Botrimarina mediterranea: one gene and its partners. The protein of the gene in region 1 interacts with the protein of each later gene in a pairwise test. Links are inferred from orthologs where the notes say so. Each region holds a gene or a part of one and is shown in the gene's direction. Other genes may lie near its edges.

Region 1 (4,159 bases):
CCGCTATCGGCAGGGCGAACGCTTCTCGTTCACGTTCCGCACCAAGGGGGAGGCCGAGCTGCCGGTCGCGCTGGCGTCGATGACGGCCAAGCTGCTGCGTGAGCTGTCGATGAAAGCCTTCAACGCCTACTGGGCAACGCACGTCCCAGGAATCAAACCGACGGCGGGCTATCCGCTCGACGCCCGGCGCTTCAAAGCGGCGATCGCGGCGAAGCAAGCCGAACTCGGGATCGACGACGATGTTCTTTGGCGGAGCCGGTAGGTGGGAGAATGACCAATGAACAAGCCCCAATGACCAATGACAGGTTATGCTTCGCACTGGTGCGGTGGCGCCTCATTGGTCCTTGGGACTTGGACATTGGTCATTCTCTGTAATGCTTATCTACATCGCGCGTCACGCTTGGGCTGGGAATTATGGCGATCCCAACTGGCCCGATGACTCCGAGCGGCCGCTGACCGCCGAGGGGATCGAGCGTTACCGCGACGTTGTCGCCGCGCTCGCCGCGCGGGACTTCGCGCCCGAGCGCATCGCGACGAGCCCCTACGTCCGCTGTGTGCAGACGGCGGAACTGATCGCGACGGGGCTTGAGCACTCGCCGGCGATTGATGAACTCGAGGACCTAGCCGTTGGCGCCGAGTTAGAGCCGCTCCTCGAATGGTCCATTGCAACGGGCGCCGAGAGTGTTTGCTGGGTGGGGCACAATCCCGATGTCGAGCGGATGACCGCGTCGTTGATAGGCGAGGGGTATGCGTCGGTGCGATTCGCGAAGGGCTCCGTAGCGGCGATCCGATTCGATGAAGAGACGCCCCGCGCCGGCGAGGGGACACTCCTTTGGCACGCGACGGCGAAGCTACTGGGGGTGTGATGGCTGCAACATCACCTGTGGAAGCGGTAACTGTGGGAGGGGTCTCCTGACCCCGATTACGGTATCCATGCCGATTCGCATTGGTGCGCGTAATCGGGGTCTGGAGACCCCTCCCACAACTATCAACCCATAGTGTTCGCTCTTGAGTCCGCCATCCGCCCTCGGCTACCGTCGCTAACCATGCACAACCCCGCTGCTAGCGACGACGCCGAGGGCCCCGTGACGCTGCCGATGTCGCGGCTGCGGGCGGCGTTTGCGCGGATGCTCGACAACCCGTCGGCGACGGTCGCCACGCCCGACCCCGACGCGGTGACCCCCGAGGGGATCGTCGAAGCGATTCTGTTCGTCGGGCGGGCCGACGACAGGGCGATCACAGCCGAGGAGATCGCCGCCGTCATTCGCGACGTTTCGGCCGACGAAGTCGCGGGGCTGGTGGATCGCTTGAACCAACGATACGAGGACGACGGCGGCGCCTGCCGGATCGAGCAGAACGAGCAGGGCTTTCGACTGGCGATTATCGAAGAGCACGACGGGGTCGTTCAGCGCCTGGGCGGCAAGGCCCGGGCGGCCCGGCTGTCGTCAGCGGCCCTGGAATGCCTGGCGGTGGTGGCCTACCGCCAGCCGATCGCCGCCGTGGCCATCGACGCCCTCCGTGGGGCCCCCAGCGGCCCCACGCTGCGACGTTTAGAACGCCGCGGCCTGATACGTGCCGACGCCTCGCAAGACGCGCCAGAGGGCCCTTTGTACGCCACAACGGCCCGTTTCCTGGAAGTCCTTGGACTCGCCAACCTCCGGCAGCTTCCTAGGGTTGAAGAGTTGGATGACTGAACGCGGTAGTTAGCTCCGTCTACTGAGCGGAGCGTCAGGCGTCCCCCTCCCCTTGGTGGAGAGTGGAGCCAGGGCGTGCGGCATACCGCACCTCGGGGCTTGCTTCCGGGCCTCTCGCATGACACAACGGGAGCCGATTTTGGCGCGTTCGCCGTCGTGGCGTCGCGCTGTGCCTCCGTTGGTTCGGTCGGCTGGTTCGGTCGGCGTACGAGCGCCGACTCGTCATCGTCGCATTTCTGTCGTCAAGGTTTCGTCGCGATGCCCGGGCCAACGAACGCCGCGGAACTGCGTCGGCTCACCCTGCGTAACGGCGTGGCGGTGGCGCCATCAGTGCTAGCGTGCGACTTCGGCCATTTGGCCGACGAGATTGCGGCGATCGAAGCTGCTGGCGCCACGGTGCTGCATCTCGACATCATGGACGGGCACTTTGTGCCCAACCTGTCGATCGGTGTCCCCGTGGTCCAGGCGATCCGCCGACTTACCGACCTGCCGCTCGATGTGCACCTGATGCTCGACAACCCGGCGGACTACGTCGAACCCTTCCGCAAGGCGGGCGCCGACAACCTGACGGTCCACGCCGAGGTGCTGCCCGACCCGCGGCCGCTGCTCGATCGGATCCGGTCGCTCGGCGCCACCGCGGGGCTGTCGATCAACCCGCCGACGCCGGTCGAAGTTCTCGAACCTGTAATCGAAGCGGCCGATCTGGTGCTCATTATGAGTGTCATGCCCGGTTTCGGCGGGCAGGCGTTCGACCCCGTGGCGCTCGATAAGCTGCGTTGGCTTAGCGACCACCCGCGTTGCGAAGCCGTGCTCGAAGTCGATGGCGGCGTCAACGAAGAGACGATCGCCGCGTGCGCCAAGGCAGGCGCGGAATTGTTGGTAGCGGGCACGGCGGTGTTCGGCGCCGAAGACTATGCCGAGCGGATGGCCGAGCTCGCGCGACTGGCGGAAGCCGGCGCCGACGGGGCGTGATATCCGTCCTTTTGCAAAGCGTTGTATGCTCACGTTGCTACTAGTTCGTCCGGGCGCCACCGAGTTCGACCAGCAGGGTCGGATCCAGGGGACCCTCGATTTGCCGCTGTGCGACAACGGCCGGCGCCAGACCGAAGAGGCCCTCCCCGGCATCGCCGCTCACAAGCCGACGGTCGTTTACACCGCGCCGTGCCAGGCCGCGCGCGAGGCAGGCGAGATGATCGCCGAGGCCACCGGCGCCAAGCAGAAGACGATCGACAAGCTCTGCAACCTTAACCACGGCCTCTGGCAGGGCATGCTCGTCGAGGAGGTCCGCACCAAGCAGCCGAAGGTCTACCGCCAATGGCAAGACCAGCCGCACACGGTCTGCCCCCCCGGCGGCGAGACGCTGCTGCAAGTGAAGGCGCGCGTCGCCGACTCGCTGCGGAAGGTGCTCAAGAAGCACAAAGAAGGGACGATCGCCCTGGTGGCGCCCGAGCCGCTGGCGAGCGTCATCCGCCACGTGCTGCACCAAGACGAAGTGACCGGACTCTGGAAGGGCTCGGAGCGCTGCGGCGTCTGGGAGACGATCGAGGTGCCCGATGAAGTCGGCGCGACCGTGGCGTGAGGGGAGTGGGCGGTTAGCGGTCAGCTCAATCGAGACGACTCTTTAGTCGTGCCTGTCAGCAGGCGCAGCGGCACGCGATCAACAAAGCCGCGTAGCCATGGGCGCAAGCCCCTGAAGCATTCGACGCGAGAATAAAAAGCCCCGGAGGGGTGACAGAAACTCTGCGAGTCGAATTGCTGTCGTCCATTCCGGGTATCGTTCTCTTATGTGAAACGTGGACTTCTCGCATGCAGCCCGGCTATCACAACACTAGACGCGTTAAGCAGGATAGGGGCCTGCGCGAATCTAGTGTACAGTGGGTGATTTGCTTACAAGCATAAAATGATTGTTTCGTCCGTCGACAATCAGTATCGATGCAGTAACCACTTTCCCATCGATACTCGCCTCAAAAGAATAAGTGTCTGCTGCTCTTATCTCGATGACGAAATCTGTATCGACAGCTATTTCTACCTTTTGCCTCCCATCACCCGATGCAACTATCTGACTTTCCTTGGTAGCATCCCGACTATACAACTCGCAGCGCGAGATCGTTACGGCTTTTCCCTCTCCGTGCTGCTCGACGTGATGCCCTTTCTCAATTACGAGGCCTGATGTGTCTTGCACGTCGAACGTAATGCCGCCATCGAGCTTCGGCGCTGACACTATCACTACAGTCTCCGGCGTCGGGCTCGTCTTAGTGCATCCAGTCAGGCCCATTGTTCCGAAAATAATACCAACGATAGCAAGTCTGCATACCACGTTAGATCCCCGCATTTTCCAGAGCATCGCGAATGGAAGCGGAAGTCTTGCTAGTACATAGTTCATGTGACCGCGGCAGATCCTCATTTCCATCCTCTTGATAGACCGTTACATAAACAGCAACCAACTCGCTCTACTCCCTGGGACG
Region 2 (4,082 bases), 5.7 Mb from region 1 along the record:
CGCCCGCCTGGAAACGTCCCGTGTGACCCCGCTGCCGCTGCCCGGCGCGCTGTCGGGTCGTAGCGGTCTTCCAACGCGTCCCGCCGCGGCTCCCGACCGCTCGGTCTACTACGCCGGCCCGGAGAACTCGCTGGTCGCCGCGGCGGTCGCCCGCTTGATCGCCGCCGCTCAAACGGGCAATGCCGTCGCCACGCCGCTCACGCTCATCGGCCCGCCCGGCAGCGGCAAGAGCCTGCTCGCCACCGGCGTCGCCGCGGCCTGGAGCGCGGCCCAGGGCGACGACGCGGTGCTCAGCGTCACGGGCCTCGACCTGCGTCGCCAACTCGAACGCGCGTTGGGCGCGGAAACCGAGCGGCCCGGCGCCGTCGCGGAATTGGCCGATCACCTCGCCGCGCTCAAGCTGCTGGTGGTCGAAGACCTCGACGCCCTCGCCGAATCGGCTGTCGCGGTCGAGCTGCTAACCGTCACGGTCGATCGTCTCGCTGCAGCGGGCGCCGCGCTCGTCGTTACCGCCAGCAAACCGCTCGGCGAGATAGCCGGGCTCGATGCGCGGATCGTGGGACGGTTGGCGGCGGGGTTGAATCTTGAAGTTGCAGCGCCCGCCGAGGGGACCCGGCGCGAGCTGCTGGTCGCGGCGCTGGCGGCGGCTGGTCGGCATGTCGAACCCGCCGCCGCGGCCGACCTTGCCGCTTGGCTCCATGCCGACGCCCGCCGTGTGCTGGCGGTGGCGAGTGACCTGCAGCACCGCTTCGGCGGGCGCAAGCCGATCACTAAAGCCGAGGCCCGCTCGTACATCACTCAAGCCGCCGCCCAAGAAGCTTCGACGCCTCTGTCGGACATCGCCGCGGTAGTGGCTCGTTACTACGCGATGTCGCTCCGCACGCTCCGCAGCAGCTCGCGCAAGGCGCCGGTGGTGTTGGCCCGAGCGGTGACGATCTTCCTCGCCCGCCAACTGACGCCGCTCAGCTACGACGAGATCGGCCGTTACCTGGGGGGACGCGACCACACGACCGTGATGCACAACTTCCACCGCATCGACGACCGGCTGCCGAAGGACCGGGCGCTGCGTTCGGCGATCGATGATTTGCTGCGTCGGCTCGGCCGGGCGGAGATGTCGGCGTCGTGCGTCTCGAAAGGGGAGGCGTCGCCATGAACATCGGCGGGCTTCCGACACTTTCGGGAAAACTTGGCGCGCGTCCGTTGCGATGTCGGCGCTTGGTGTCGTTCGAGGCGGTCACTGGCCCTCATGGTTCTCACCGGGCGACAATCGCTCGCCACGTCACAACCAACTCGCTACAGCGGCGCGCCGAGTTTTGCACGACGTTGTCTTCGCCACTAACTCGTGTCGCAGCAGGCGTTTTTGGACGCGGAGTCCTACGCCACCGACGCTTTTGCTCGCCGCCTTACAACTACCACCATTCTTTTTAAAAACTTTTTGAAGGAACGGGGACGGGACGCACGAGCGTCCGCCTCGAAGTGCCTATGAAGATCACCTGTGACCGCGAGAAGCTCCTCAAGGCCTTCCAAGACGTGGCGGCGGTCGCCCCTGCACGCAGCCCCAAGCCGATCCTGCAGAACGTCAAGCTCGAAGTGAGCGACAACGGCTCGGCCACCTTCTTCGCGACCGACCTGGAAGTCTCCATCCGCCGCGAAGTCGAAGGCGTCGAGGTCGAGACGCCCGGTTCGGTGCTGCTGCCGGTGACGCGCTTTGGCGCGATCCTGCGTGAGTCTTCCGACACGACGTTCCGCATCGAGACCGACGGCGTGAAGACGCTCGTCCGTGGCGAACGGAGCCGGTTCAACCTGCCGAGCGAGAACCCCAGCGAGTTCCCGCCGGCGGTGGGCTTCGACGCCGAGGCGTACTACCAGGCGCCGACACGGTTGCTCAAGGAGATGATCCGCCGGACGATCTTCGCGACCGACAACGAGTCGAGCCGTTACGCGTTGGGCGGTGTGAAGTTCGAAGTCTCTGAAGAGGGCAAACTCATCGCGGTCGGCACGGACGGCCGTCGCCTGGCGAAGATGGAGGGCCCGCTGGAGAAGATCGGCGACCCCGCCCCGGTGGGCGACGCGACGATCGTGCCGATGCGTTCGCTGCAACTCATCGACCGCACGTTGACCGACGAAGAGGCGCCGACGAAGTTCGCGGTGCGGGCCAACGACGCCGTGTTCGCCACGCCGACCTCGACGCTCTCGACCCGTTTGCTCGAAGGCCGTTACCCGCGTTGGCGCGACGTCGTTCCGACCCGTAGTGATTCGGCGAAGATCGAGCTGACGGTCGGCCCGTTCTTCGCCGCGGTGCGGCAAGCGGCGATTGTCACGAACGACGAGTCGCGGGGCGTGGACTTTGCCTTCGGCGACGGCGCCCTGGTTCTCGCCGGCCAAGCGGCCGAGGTCGGCGAGTCGCACGTCGAGCTGCCGATCGGCTACGACGGCGCGAAGATCGAGATCACCCTTGACCCGCGGTTCTTGGTCGACTTCCTCAAGACGCTCGGCCCCGAGCAGTCGTTCACGTTCGACTTGGTGGACAGCGACTCGGCCGCGGTCGCCCTCACCGACGACGGCTACACATACGTCCTCATGCCCCTTGCGCGCGACCGGAATTGAAGTCTCTCCGTTTAAAGGAGATGGGGGGATGTTGGAGATAGGGGAGATCGCAAGGCGATGTAGAAGCTTCGTTTGAGATACGGAAGGTGTAATAAAAAAATGGAAATATAGGAGGCGTCTCCGACGCCGACTACGGTCTCCTTGCCGCATCCGACATGACGCGCGTAATCGGCGTCGGAGACGCCTCCTACAGAAATGAAACTTTTTGCTTTCATCCCCCCTATCACCATCATCTCCTTCAACAATCGACTTACCAGTGGACCAAGACGTCGCCCAAAAGCTGTCGGACCTGTGCAAGCGTTCGGAGAAGGAACGCGCCGGGTTCTACGCGCGGCGGCCTAAGCGTGCGGGGGATGTGGTGGCGGCGGTGGTCGCCAAGCACGGCTACGCCGCAGTGAAGGGCGCCGACAGGGTGCGGGACGGCTGGGCGAAGGCGGCGGCCGAGGTGTTGGGCGATGCGGCGATCGCCGGCATGACCGCGGCCGGCGCGCTCAAGCGGGGCGTCCTAGAGGTGATGGTCGCCAACCATGTCGTCATGCAAGAGATCAATTTCCACCGACCCGCCCTGCTCGCCGCCACGCAAACGGCGCTATCCGACTCCAAGATCACAGCGCTGCGATTCAAGGTAGGACGGATTACCTGACACGATATCTCCCCTATCACCAACATCCCCCCTCATCTCCTTCCTAAGAGAAACCCAGCCACCCCAACGGCTAAACGAAACACAACATGGCGATCGAGTCCAATAAAGAATACGGCGAAGGCGACCTAGAGCACCTCTCCGACCTGGAGCACGTGCGCGAACGGCCCAGTATGTATATCGGCGACACGACGGTGCGTGGCCTGCACCACTTGGTGTACGAGGTTGTCGACAACTCGATCGACGAGGCGATGGCCGGCTTCGCGACCGACGTGTCGGTCACGATCAACCCCGACGAATCGGTTACGGTCGAGGACAACGGTCGCGGCATCCCCGTTGAACGTCACACCCAGCTCTCCGAGCAGTTCGATCGCGAGGTCAGCACGCTCGAAGGCGTGATGACGGTCCTCAAGTTCGGCGGCAAGTTTACCAAAGGCGCCTACCAAACCTCGGGCGGCTTGCACGGCGTCGGTGTGACGGTGGTCAACTTCCTCTCCGAATGGGCCGACGTCGAGGTCTTCCGCGATGGCGGCGTCCATCACCAGGAGTACGAGCGCGGCATCCCCAAGGCGCCGATTAAGCGGATCGGCAAGAGCGACAAGAGCGGCACGAAGACGACGTTCAAGGCCGACCCGCAGATCTTCCAGGTCACGAAATACAACTACGCGACGCTGGTGAAGCGGTTACAGGAGTTGGCGTTCCTCAATAAGGGCGTGCGGATCACCATCACCGATGGCCGCACCAACGATTCGGAGACTTTCCAGTACGAGGACGGCATCCGCGAGTTCGTCGTCCACCTCAACCGGGCCAGCGAGCAGGTCCACCCAGAGGTGCT
Region 3 (4,145 bases), 550 kb from region 1 along the record:
CGGTTGATTCGAACGAGAATTTAGGCAGCGACACCACAACCTCTTTCGTCCGCATCGCGTCGATATCGGCCGCGAACTGTTCGGAAGAGTAGCTTGACTCCAGCGCTGTGAGGCCGTCGATCTCGTCGGGCAGAGCGATCACCATCGACAAGTCGTCGCCGGCGTAAGGCATCTCAAGCATCCGATAACCGTCGAAGTCGCCGTAGCGGAACTTATTCCGTTGGTGCATCGTGGGTACGAGACTCACTGCGCCATGGGCGTGGTAGAACGCCTCGTCCCGCGTCGCCGACTCGTGGAAGCCGTGCTTCCAGTCGCTGTTGAGATAGAGGGCGTTCACGAGCACGAGTGAGGTGGCACGCGAGACGGACCCGTCGGGAAGCAAGTTCTTGATACGGTCATTGGTTTGGTCCTCAACCCAGCCGTTGATGTGCTGCCGAGCTGGATCGGGGTTGTTGAAGAAATCGAGCCGCTCGACCGCCGCGCCGTATTGGTCGCGCGTGACGGCGAGAAAGTCGTCCTTCATCCGCAACTGCTCGCTGGCGAACAAGCGATTGACGACGCGCATCTCGCGCCCGTCGCGTTCGACGTTGAGGTCTTGGATCAGCGCGCCGAGCCCGGCGTGCGTGTCGGCGTCAAAGCCAAAGACCGCCTCCATCTCCGCAGCCGTCCGCCCGGCGGAGCCGGCGTAGGTCATCCCGAACGCGCTCTGGATGCTCATCGGCGAGACCAGCAGGTTGTCGTCGTCGCTCTTGGTCGTTCGCAGGTTGCGGAAGAGGTCGAACCCGAAGTCGTTCACTCCACCCACAGCCGACGCGGTCGCCGGCGAGACGGCGGGTCGAACGTGGGCCGGGAGGATGGGTTTGGTCGGCGGGGTCGGTTCAGACTGTCCCGGCCAGGTGACAACTGGCGGCTGGAGCTCCCCCGACCATTCCGGGAAGTCCCAAGACCCGTCGAGAAGCAGGTCGGGATTCTCGATCGTCGTCAAATCGAGATACGAGGGCTTCTCGAGAGACGCACCTTCACTAGCGAAGGCGGGGTTTACGACAACGGCAACCATCAATGCCATGGCGGCGAAACAACGTTGCGTTGAGACCAGAAGAGCCATGCCGATCGAACCCGAGGGAGAGCTTAGGAAAGGGGCTACCGCCTAAGAGGCCGACTATCACGTGCCGCGCAACGCTTGGGGGGGAGTTTTCTACGGGTTTTGGCCCGCTCGACAGGGGGCGCCCGGGGCCTAGAATGGCGGCTCTCTCAGCGGGTTCGGATGACGAGCGGGGGGGCCTCAGGCGGCCCCGGGCTCGCACGGCGAGCCGGCTCACCGCCCAACAAGCCTCACCCCAAAGCCTCAAGGCCCTCCCATGAGCACCATCGTCGACATCCACGCCCGCCAGATCCTCGACAGCCGCGGCAACCCCACCGTCGAGTGCGACGTGACCCTGTCCGACGGTTCGCAGGGCACCGCCGCCGTCCCGTCCGGCGCAAGCACCGGCGCCCACGAGGCCAACGAGCTGCGTGACGGCGACAAGTCGGTCTACATGGGCAAGGGCGTCCTCAAGGCCGTCGAGAACGTCAACGACATCCTCGCCGACGAGCTGATCGGCATGGACGCCCTCGACCAGGTCGGCCTCGACCAGCGGATGATCGAGATCGACGGCACCGCCAACAAGTCGAAGCTTGGCGCCAACGCGATCCTCGGCGTGTCGCTCGCCACGGCCCGCGCCGCGGCCAACTACTGCGACCTTCCGCTGTTCCGCTACCTGGGCGGCTCGAACGCCCGGCTGCTGCCCGCGCCGATGATGAACATCCTCAACGGCGGCTCGCACGCGGACAACTCGGTCGACATCCAAGAGTTCATGGTGATGCCGCTGGGCTTCGACAACTTCAGCGAAGCGCTGCGTTGCGGATGTGAGATTTTCCACCACCTCAAGAAGGTCCTCAGCGACAAGAAGCTGAGCACCTCGGTCGGCGACGAGGGGGGCTTCGCCCCGAACCTCGGCGCCAACGCCGAGGCGTTCGACGTGATCCTCACCGCGATCGAGAAGGCCGGCTACAAGCCCGGCGAGCAGGTTTGGTTCGCGATGGACTGCGCCGCCACCGAGTTCTTCGACACGAAGAAGGGCGTCTACACGATCGACGGCAAGGAACTCGACCCGGTCGGCATGACCGATCTCTTGGCCTCGTGGGTCGACAAGCACCCGATCTGCTCGATCGAGGACGGCTGCAGCGAAGACGACTGGGAAGGCTGGAAGCTCCTCTCCGACAAGATCGGCGACAAGTGCCAGCTGGTGGGCGACGACCTCTTCGTCACCAACGTCACGCGCCTGCAGCGCGGCATCGACGAAGGGATCGGCAACAGCATCCTCATCAAGGTGAACCAGATCGGCACGCTTACCGAGACGATCGACGCCATCGAACTCGCCCACGACAACGGCTACACGTCGATCGCATCGCACCGCTCGGGCGAGACCGAGGACAGCACGATCGCCGACCTGGCCGTCGCGCTCTCGACGGGCCAGATCAAGACGGGCTCCGCCAGCCGCAGCGACCGCATGGCGAAGTACAACCAGCTGCTGCGGATCGAAGAGCAACTCGCCGGCGCCGCGGTGTACGGCGGGCCGAAGTTCGTGAAGCGGATTAAGAAGTAGAACCGCTCGGGAAGAAATTCATCGCGAAGAGCGCCAAGAAACGACAAGGGCGGGCCGGCAGTTGTCGGCCCGCCTTTTTTTGTTGGCGTTCTGCTAGACGATCAGCTTTCAAAGCGACAGGGCTGCTTCCCTGTAGGAGGCGTCTCCGACGCCGATTACGCGCACCACAGCGATTCGGAATGGATACCGTAATCGGCGTCGGAGACGCCTCCTACAAACGAGCACAATTGCCTTATCTACCAAATCCGCTAAGAGTAAGGAAATGGATAAGCCTGATGACCTCGACGACGACATGCGCCCGGAATACGACCTTGAGAACATGGAGGTCATAGCCGTTGGCAAGTACGCCGAGCGGATCCGCAAAGAAGGTGTGAAGGTCACCATCGAGCGTACGGTCGCTTTCGACGAGGATGTCGAGAAGGCATTCCCCACCAGCGAAGCGGTGAATCAAGCGCTGCGAAGCCTGATGAATGCTCAGGCGCCTTCAACGACTCCGTAGCGGCGTCGATTAGTGTTCCTGTTCAACCATCCCGCTGCCGTTGAACGTTGGCGGCTGAACGGACTCATCGTTCAATCGCCCAGTCCTTCGGCGCCACAAACCCTTCCCGCCCTTCGGCGTACCCCGGCATTCGCTCCTTCGAGGCGAGTGCTTCGTACCGCTTGAGCGCCTCGCATAGTTCCGCTGCAACCTTGGGGTGCTCGTCGGCGATGTTGGTTGTCTCGTTCGGGTCGTCGGTGAGGTCGAAGAGCTTGCCGTCTTTGAGTTTCCACTCTTGGCTCACGATGGCGTTCTGGCCCAAGTAAATTGTGCGGTCGGGCGCGGCGGCTTGGCCGGTTAGCATTGGCAGGAGATCAACGCCGTCGAACGGTTGGTGCGATGTAGAATCGTCGGTCTTTGCGGCAGCGAGCAGCGTGGGGAGTACATCGACGTAGGCGGCAAGCTCCGTCGAGCGACGGCCGCCTTCGAACTTGGCGGGCCAGCGGACGATCGCCGGAACGCGGACGCCGCCTTCCCAAACCGTGTGCTTGGCGCCTCGGAGTGGTTTGTTGTTGCCGCCCAGTTGCACCTCACCGCCGTTGTCGCTGAAGACCCAGACGAGTGTGTTGTCGGCGAGTCCGCGCTCTTCGAGGCTGTCGAGCACGCGGCCGATCGCCGTGTCGAGCGCCGTGACCATCGCGCTGAAGGTGGCTCGCTTTGTGGCGCCGCGGCCCCGACGGCCATACTCGCCGCGATGGGGCAATCGCTTCTGGCCCTCCTCGAAGCCATACGCTTCGAGCGCGTCGGGCTCGGCTTGCAGCGGGGCGTGGGGCGCGTTGAACGGCAAGTAAAGCAGGAAGGGCGCGGCGCCGTCGGACGCCTCGATGAACCGCACCGCTTCGTCGGCCAGCAACGTCGTGGTGTAACCCTCGTCGCGGCTCGATTCAAAGCCGCGGTGCCAATCGAGCTCTCCTTCGCGGAGGTGCGTGAAGTAGTCGATGGCGCCGTTGTAGTGGCCGTAG

Evidence for each region.
Region 2: the proteins of rpe (region 1) and dnaN interact in binary tests that used the Escherichia coli proteins (3 or more experiments, as listed by UniProt). The link is inferred for Botrimarina mediterranea from one-to-one orthologs.
Region 3: the proteins of rpe (region 1) and eno interact in binary tests that used the Escherichia coli proteins (3 or more experiments, as listed by UniProt). The link is inferred for Botrimarina mediterranea from one-to-one orthologs.

What each region holds. Positions count from the first base shown.
Region 1 is NZ_CP036349.1:5,678,702-5,682,860, reverse strand. The notes cover bases 850-3,809. They hold rpe (ribulose-phosphate 3-epimerase), read left to right. Parts: upstream 850-1,952; coding sequence 1,953-2,666; downstream 2,667-3,809. Other genes in these bases: Spa11_RS21935 (hypothetical protein), read right to left, coding at 3,559-3,809; Spa11_RS21940 (histidine phosphatase family protein), read left to right, coding at 2,692-3,273; scpB (SMC-Scp complex subunit ScpB), read left to right, coding at 1,047-1,694; Spa11_RS21955 (SixA phosphatase family protein), read left to right, coding at 850-866. Outside these bases: Spa11_RS21960 (hypothetical protein), read left to right, coding at 1-262; more of Spa11_RS21955, read left to right, coding at 375-849; more of Spa11_RS21935, read right to left, coding at 3,810-4,077. UniProt on the Escherichia coli protein: Catalyzes the reversible epimerization of D-ribulose 5-phosphate to D-xylulose 5-phosphate.
Region 2 is NZ_CP036349.1:9-4,090, forward strand. What follows is about bases 662-3,544. They hold dnaN (DNA polymerase III subunit beta), read left to right. Parts: upstream 662-1,482; coding sequence 1,483-2,607; downstream 2,608-3,544. Other genes in these bases: Spa11_RS22665 (helix-turn-helix domain-containing protein), read left to right, coding at 662-1,153; Spa11_RS00020 (DciA family protein), read left to right, coding at 2,864-3,250; Spa11_RS00025 (DNA gyrase subunit B), read left to right, coding at 3,337-3,544. Also shown: more of Spa11_RS22665, read left to right, coding at 1-661; more of Spa11_RS00025, read left to right, coding at 3,545-4,082. UniProt on the Escherichia coli protein: Confers DNA tethering and processivity to DNA polymerases and other proteins. Acts as a clamp, forming a ring around DNA (a reaction catalyzed by the clamp-loading complex) which diffuses in an ATP-independent manner freely and bidirectionally along dsDNA.
Region 3 is NZ_CP036349.1:5,124,317-5,128,461, reverse strand. The notes cover bases 556-3,501. They hold eno (phosphopyruvate hydratase), read left to right. Parts: upstream 556-1,358; coding sequence 1,359-2,645; downstream 2,646-3,501. Other genes in these bases: Spa11_RS19705 (arylsulfatase B), read right to left, coding at 3,209-3,501; Spa11_RS19710 (hypothetical protein), read left to right, coding at 2,908-3,144; Spa11_RS19720 (serpin family protein), read right to left, coding at 556-1,066. In the rest of the region: more of Spa11_RS19720, read right to left, coding at 1-555; more of Spa11_RS19705, read right to left, coding at 3,502-4,145. UniProt on the Escherichia coli protein: Catalyzes the reversible conversion of 2-phosphoglycerate (2-PG) into phosphoenolpyruvate (PEP). It is essential for the degradation of carbohydrates via glycolysis.